2 regions of the Micromonospora sp. NPDC049836 genome follow, and region 1 is predicted to be linked to the other one. Evidence: predicted binding sites of a transcription regulator. Region 1 holds the regulator's gene; the other holds the start of a gene.

The links. Region 1 encodes HspR, which represses chaperone genes until heat shock. Its sites were predicted from a motif close to TTGAGTNNNNNNNACTCAA; they were not measured.
Region 2: a site for HspR is predicted at 1,761-1,779, ahead of lon (endopeptidase La). Genes of this name have one in related genera too.

Annotation. Positions count from the first base shown of each region.
Region 1 is NZ_JBITLH010000010.1:101,401-104,804, forward strand. It holds gene ACIBPB_RS24935 (cation:proton antiporter) at 1-193, shown strand, start outside; gene ACIBPB_RS24940 (hypothetical protein) at 362-790, shown strand; gene ACIBPB_RS24945 (hypothetical protein) at 928-1,137, opposite strand; gene ACIBPB_RS24950 (heat shock protein transcriptional repressor HspR) at 1,461-1,901, opposite strand; gene dnaJ (molecular chaperone DnaJ) at 1,934-3,118, opposite strand; gene grpE (nucleotide exchange factor GrpE) at 3,198-3,404, opposite strand, start outside.
Region 2 is NZ_JBITLH010000009.1:5,194-8,597, forward strand. It holds gene lon (endopeptidase La) at 1-1,737, opposite strand, end outside; gene ACIBPB_RS23080 (Lsr2 family protein) at 1,985-2,329, shown strand; gene ACIBPB_RS23085 (hypothetical protein) at 2,522-3,404, opposite strand, start outside.

The DNA.
Region 1 (3,404 bases):
CATCGCCGGGCTCGCGGTCTCCGCCGCGTACCCGGTCGAGCCGAAGCTGGCCGCCCTCGCCACCGCGTACGTGCTGATCACCGTGGTGACCGGCCCGGTGCTGGCCCGACTGCCCGACATGCCGTGGTTCAAGCGCTGGCTGCGTCGGCGCAGCGCCCCGCGGACCCGCCTGCCGGTGGAAGCGGTCAAATGACCCCGACCGGGCCGGGTCGACCATACGGTGGACCCGGTCCGGCCAACGGTTGCCGAATTGGTTCCGGGAAGGTCTACCGCTGTCCGGGGCAACCGGGTTAACGTGTCGCCCCAGCAGCCAGTCCGCGGGTGGCCGGTGCCCCCGCCAGCGCAAGCGGAAGGTCGGCCGGTGAACGTGCAGGAAGAGACGTTCCGCGGCTTCGCCAACCCCGTCGACCCGTCGCCGGCCGAGTTGCGGTCGTGGGCGTACCAGCCCGACTCGGTGCCGCTGACCTCCATGCCGCAGGACTGGGACCTGCTGGTCGCCGGTGACCACCTGGTCGGGACGCTCTTCGAACTGGCCATGGACCCGGCCTGCCCGGCCCGCCGGTTCGCCCTGCACTGCCTCTACATCTATGCGGCCGACGGCATCCGGACCAATTTCCGGGCCCACCCGAAGCGCCGCTTCCGCAAGCTGGTCGAGCAGGCCGAGCGGGTCGGTGACGAGCTGATGCGCAACTGGGCGCACAACAGCCGGGTGCTGCTCGCCCGACCGGATCTCTTCGTCTACCGGGACTGGTGCGAGGGCGGTCTGGTCCGGGAGAACCGCCGGCTCTGAGGCTGTCCGTTCCTCGGTGGGGGTGTGGCCCCGCCGTGCCCGCACCGGCTCCGTTGTGGTGATCTCACGCGTGCTGCGCTGGGACGACGAACGGGCCGGGACCCCCCGTGGGTCCCGGCCCGCACGTCGACGGATCGTCAGCTTGCCGATCCGCCCTGCTTCTTGCGCCGCTCGTCCGCTCTGGCCCGGTCGACGCCGTGGTCCACCTGGTCCGCGAAGCGGCCCTCTCTGATCTTCTCGGTGAAGCCGCCCGCCGAGATCCGGTCGAATCGCTCCCGGACCTTCTCGGCCACCTGCTCCAGCCGCTCCTCCGCCTGCTCCGCCACCTTCTTCGCCGATTCCGCCATGGCTCCCCCTGCCAGTTCGGAGTCCGAATTGAGTTGGTTGGCCGCATTCACAGGCTACCGAACCCCACCACCTCGGGACCCCGCTTTTCCCCCGAACCCTCCCGCCGCGGCGCGGGTGGAACGCCATGGAGGTCAAACCGCGCCGGACACCTCCATCGCGTTCCACCCATGCCCGGGATTGCGCGGGAAGCGGGCGTGGACGGGTGGAAGCACCACGCGGGAAGCCCGGGGAGCGAGCACCGCGCCGGGGAACGGGGACGGGGGTGGGCACGGGAAGGCCGGCGCGGCCCCGGTGGGCGCGCCGGCCTTGGCGTACGAGTGGGTCAGCGGTCGGGGTTGCGGCGGGGGCGCCAGACCACGAGCGCGGTGGAGGTGCGGTTGGTGGGGACCAGGTCGCCGCGCGCGAAGCCGCCCAGCGACTCCAGCTCGGCGATCCGGCGGTACGCGGCATCCAGCTCCGCCTCCAGCCGGGCCACCCGCTGCTGGGCCTGCTCGAGCAGCCGCTCCAGCCCGATGATCCGCTTGACCCCGGCCAGGTTGATCCCGTCGTCCTGGCTGAGCCGCTGCACCTCCCGCAGCAGCACCACGTCCCGGACGCTGTACCGGCGGCCACCGCCGGCCGCCCGGCCGGCCTGAACCAGGCCCAGCCGGTCGTACTGGCGCAGGGTCTGCGGGTGCATGCCCGCCATCCGCGCCGCGACCGAGATCATCAGAACCTTGGCCTCGTAGGCAGGGTCACCCGAGCCGACGAACTCCTCCGACATCCCCGCTCACCTCCGCTGCCTGAATCACCGCGTCAACTGACTCGACGCACCCGCGCGTCGAGATGTTCCCGGGCGGCGGGCGGGGTCTGTTCGGCGAACGCCTCCAGCGCCGCTCGCGCCTCGTCCGACACCTTCGCCGGCACCACCACGTCGAGCGTGACCAGCAGGTCACCGGCGCGGCCGTCCCTGCGTACGACTCCCTTGCCCCGGGCGCGCAGCACCCGGCCGCTGGGCGTACCCGGCGGCACCCGCAGGGTCACCGTGCCGTCCAGGGTCGGCACCCGCAGGTCGGTGCCGAGCACCGCCTCCGCGAACGTGATCGGCACGGTCAGGGTCAGGTCGTCCCCGGTACGCCCGAACAGCTCGTCCGGGCGGACCTTCACCTGGACGAACAGGTCACCGGCCGGTCCGCCGCGCTCGCCGGGCTCGCCCCGGCCGGCCAGCCGGATGCGCTGGCCGTCGGAGACCCCGGCCGGAAAGCGGACGTTCAGGGTGCGGGTCTTGGTCACCCCGCCCGTGCCGTGGCACTCCGGGCACTTCTCCTCGACGATGGTGCCCACGCCCTGGCAGTTGCGGCACGGCTCGGAGAAGCTGAACGACCCCTGGTTGCGGGTGGTCACCCCGGCCCCGTGGCAGACCGGGCAGGCGACCGGCTGGGTGCCGGGCTTCGCCCCGTTGCCGTGGCAGGTCTCGCAGACGCCGGGCGCGCGCAGGGTGAGCGGAAGGGTGACGCCGCGAACGGCGTCGGAGAAGTCCAGCGCCACCTCGGTCTCCACGTCCCGACCCCGGGCCGGGCCGCGCGGGCGGGCCGCACCACCGGCGCCGCCGCCGGTGAAGATCGAGCTGAACAGGTCGCCCAGGCCGCCGCCGCCGAACCGCGCCTCGCCGCCGCCCGCGCCCCCGCCGAACAGGTCGGAGACGTCGAACGGCATGCCGCCGGGCTGGCCGCCGCCGCGGGCGTTGCGACGGAACGCGCCCGAGCCGAAGAGCGAGCGCATCTCGTCGTACTCGCGGCGCTTCTTCTCGTCGCCGAGCACCGCGTACGCCTCGGAGACGGCCTTGAACCGCTCCTCGGCCTTCGGGTCACCGGGGTTGTGGTCCGGGTGCGACTCCCGGGCCAGCTTCCGGTACGACTTCTTGATCTCGTCCGGGGAGGCGGATTTCTCCACGCCCAGCGCGGCGTAGTAGTCCTTCTCGATCCAGTCCTTGGAACTCACCGGTCCACCCCCTTCCACGGGACGTATCCCGGTCGTCCCGCCCGCCCGGAGTGGGCGGGCGGGACGTCACGGGTCGGCACTACTCCGGGTCGGCGACCGCGACCATGGCGGGCCGCAGCAGCCGTTCGCCGAGCTGGTAACCCCGGCGCATGACCTGCACGCAGGTCGGTTCGGTCACGTCGGCGGAGGTCTGGTGGGCCACCGCCTCGTGCCGGGTCGGGTCGAACGGGTCACCCTGCTCGCCGAACGCGGTCAGGCCGAACTTGCCCAGCGCGGCGGTGAGCTG
Region 2 (3,404 bases), on a different contig from region 1:
CTCCGCCGATTCCGGGGTGAACTTGGGCCGGCCCAGGTAGCGGGCCAGGTTGTTCCCGTCCACCCGGACCGGCGCCGAATCGGACGCCAGCGCGACGGCGACCTTGCGCAGGATCTTGGCAAGGGCCCGTTCGAGCTGCCGGACCCCGGCCTCCCGGGTGTACTCGCCGGCGATCAGCGCGAGGGCCTCGTCGGCGACGGTCACCTCGTCGGCGGTCAGCCCGGCCCGCTCCCGCTGGCGCGGCAGCAGGTGGTCGCGGGCGATGGCGACCTTCTCGTCCTCGGTGTAGCCGTCCAGGGTGACCAGCTCCATCCGGTCCAGCAGCGGGCCGGGGATGGTCTCCACCACGTTGGCGGTGGCCAGGAAGAGCACGTCGGACAGGTCGAGGTCGACCTCCAGGTAGTGGTCGCGGAAGGTGTGGTTCTGGGCCGGGTCGAGCACCTCCAGCAGGGCCGCGGCCGGGTCGCCGGCGTAGCCGACGGCCAGCTTGTCGACCTCGTCGAGGAGCACGACCGGGTTCATCGAACCGGCCTCGCGCAGGGCGCGGACGATCCGGCCGGGCAGCGCGCCGACGTAGGTACGGCGGTGGCCACGGATCTCGGCCTCGTCCCGGACGCCGCCGAGGGAGACCCGGACGAAGGTGCGGCCGAGCGCGCGGGCCACCGACTCGCCGAGGCTGGTCTTGCCGACGCCGGGCGGGCCGGCGAGGGCGAGCACCGCGCCGGAGCCGCGGCCGCCGACCACGCCGAGGTTGCGCTCGGCGCGCCGGTTGCGCACCGCCAGGTACTCCAGGATCCGGTCCTTCACGTCGGCGAGGCCGGCGTGGTCCGCGTCGAGCACCGCGCGCGCCGCCGCCAGGTCGGTGTTGTCCTCGGTACGCGTGTTCCACGGCATCTCGAGGACGGTGTCCAGCCAGGTACGGATCCAGCCCGCCTCCGGGGAGGCGTCGCTGGCCCGCTCGAGCTTGCCGACCTCGCGCAGGGCCGCCTCGCGGACCTTCCCCGGCAGCTCGGCGGACTCCACCCGGGACCGGTAGTCGGCGGAGCCGTCGGGCTCGTCCTCGCCGAGTTCCTTGCGGATGGCGGCGAGCTGCTGGCGGAGCAGGAACTCCCGCTGGGACTTCTCCAGCCCTTCGCGGACGTCGCTGTTGATCTGCTCGGTGACCTCCTGCTCGGCGAGGTGGTCCTTCACCCAGCCGACCAGCAGTTCGAGCCGGGCGGTGACGTCCGGGGCGGCGAGCAGCTCGGTCTTCTGCGCCAGGCTGAGCCAGGGCGCGTAGCCGGCCGCGTCGGCCAGCTCGGAGAGGTCGGTCATCCGCTCCATCGCGTCGATGACCTGCCAGGCGCCGCGCTGCTGGAGAACCGAGGTCATCAGCGCGCGGTACTCGCGGGCGAGTTCCCGGGCCTTGCCGGCCGGGGCGGGTTCGTCGAGCGCGGTGGCCTCCACCCAGAGGGCGGCGCCCGGGCCGGGCACGCCGGAGCCGATCCGGGCCCGGGTGAGGCCGCGGACCACGGCGGCGGGTTCGCCGCTGGGCAGTCGGCCCACCTTCTCAATGGTGGCGACCACGCCGACGGAGCCGTACTCGCCGTCGAGGCGGGGCACGGCCAGCAGCGTCTTGTCGCCGGTGGCGCGGGCCGCGTCGACCGCGGCCTGGGTGGTCGGGTCGAGGGTCACCGGGATGACCATGCCGGGCAGCAGGACGGCGTCGGTCAGGGGCAGTACCGGAAGAGTTGCCATCGAACACCTGCTATCACGTTGAGTTGAGCGTGTCAGACTCAAGTAACAAAGCGTTCCCCTTGTTCCTGGCTGTGACCCACGCCACGCTCCACCCTCGCCTCCGGAGCCCCGCCCCGCATGGCGCGGCACGATTCGGCCGACGGATATGCCGACCCGCCGAATGGCGAACGGCAAGTATTGTTGCGAATTCGCCGCGAGATACGTCAAACTCGTACTCACACCCCGCCCGACACAGGGAGTAATGGCGATGGCAAGGAAAGTAATCACCGTTCTGACCGACGACCTGGACGGCGGAAAGGCCGACCGGACCGTCGAGTTCAGCCTGGACGGCGTGGCGTACACGATCGACGTCTCGGACGAGAACGCCGGGGTCCTGCGCAAGGCCCTGGACCCGTACATCAACGCTGGCCGGCGGATCGGGCGCGGACCGGTGGAGACCGGGCGGGCGACCCGCCGGGCCACCTCCGCCACCTCCGGAATGGATCGCGAGCAGAACCGCGCCATCCGGGAATGGGCCGTCAAGAACGGCTACGAGATTTCCGAGCGGGGCCGGATCCCGGTCTCCGTGGTGGAGGCGTACAAGAACCGCTGAGGTCCCGGCTCACCGTCGGGCGTCCCGGGGTCACGCTGAGAAATCGGCGTGGCCCCGTCGGCTTTCCGGCCGCCCGACAATTTGTGCCCGGCGGCGGGACCGGCACCGGCGAGCGGTCTCCGGCGGGCACCGGCAACGGCACGGCCGGGGCCGTCCGGGTCTCGCCCGGCCGGCCCCGGCCGTCGTGCCAGGTCAGTTGACCCGGATCCGCACCACGTCGAAGGCGGGGGTCTGGTTGGCCCGCTCCATCATCGGAATGCGGTGCGAGCCGTCACCGGCCCAGACCGCGCACTGGGCGATCCCGGACTGGGCCAGGCCGGGGACCTGGATGAGCACGTCGTCCGCCTGGTCGCTGCCCCGGCCGTCCTCGGTGGCCACGAAGAACGCCGGCACGTCCTGCGGGTTCGGGGGCTGGCGGGTGCTGCTCAGCATCCGGCACGCGGTGTGGAAGTGGCCGCGCACCAGGCCCTGGTCGTTGAGCAGCGAGCTCTCCAGGTAGTAGCCGCCCTGGCCGGCGGCGAGGAACCGGTCGCGGATCAGGTTGCGGGTGGTGACCCGGAGCGTGAACGGCTGGTTGCGCTGGACCCGGTTCGGGAACTGGGTGATGAGCAGCGAGGGATTGTTCTCCGCCGCGCCGACCTCACCGAACGCGGTGCTCACGCAGCGGTTCCCGGCCTGGAAACCGTTGTGCGCCTCGAGTTGGCTGTTGGCGCAGTCCTTGGCCAGAACCTCCAGCCCGTTGTTGCCGCCGCCGTTCTGGCCGCCGCCATTGTTGCCACCCGGCTGACCGCCGTTCTGGCCACCCGGCTGACCGCCGTTCTGGCCACCCGTCTGGCCGCCGTTCTGACCACCGTTCTGGCCGCCATTCTGGCCGCCATTCTGGGCGTTGTCCGCAATCGCGCACTGGGCGAGCTGGTCCAGTCCCTGCGGGCGCTGGGCGACCCGGCCGATCGCCGTGGCGATCCGGTTGAGGATCGCCGTCCGCCGGTCGGCGAGCGGCCGCAGGATGGTGTTGTTGATGACGTCGCCGCCGTTGCGGGCGTTCGCCGCGAGCCGCCGGTTGGCGTCGGCGATC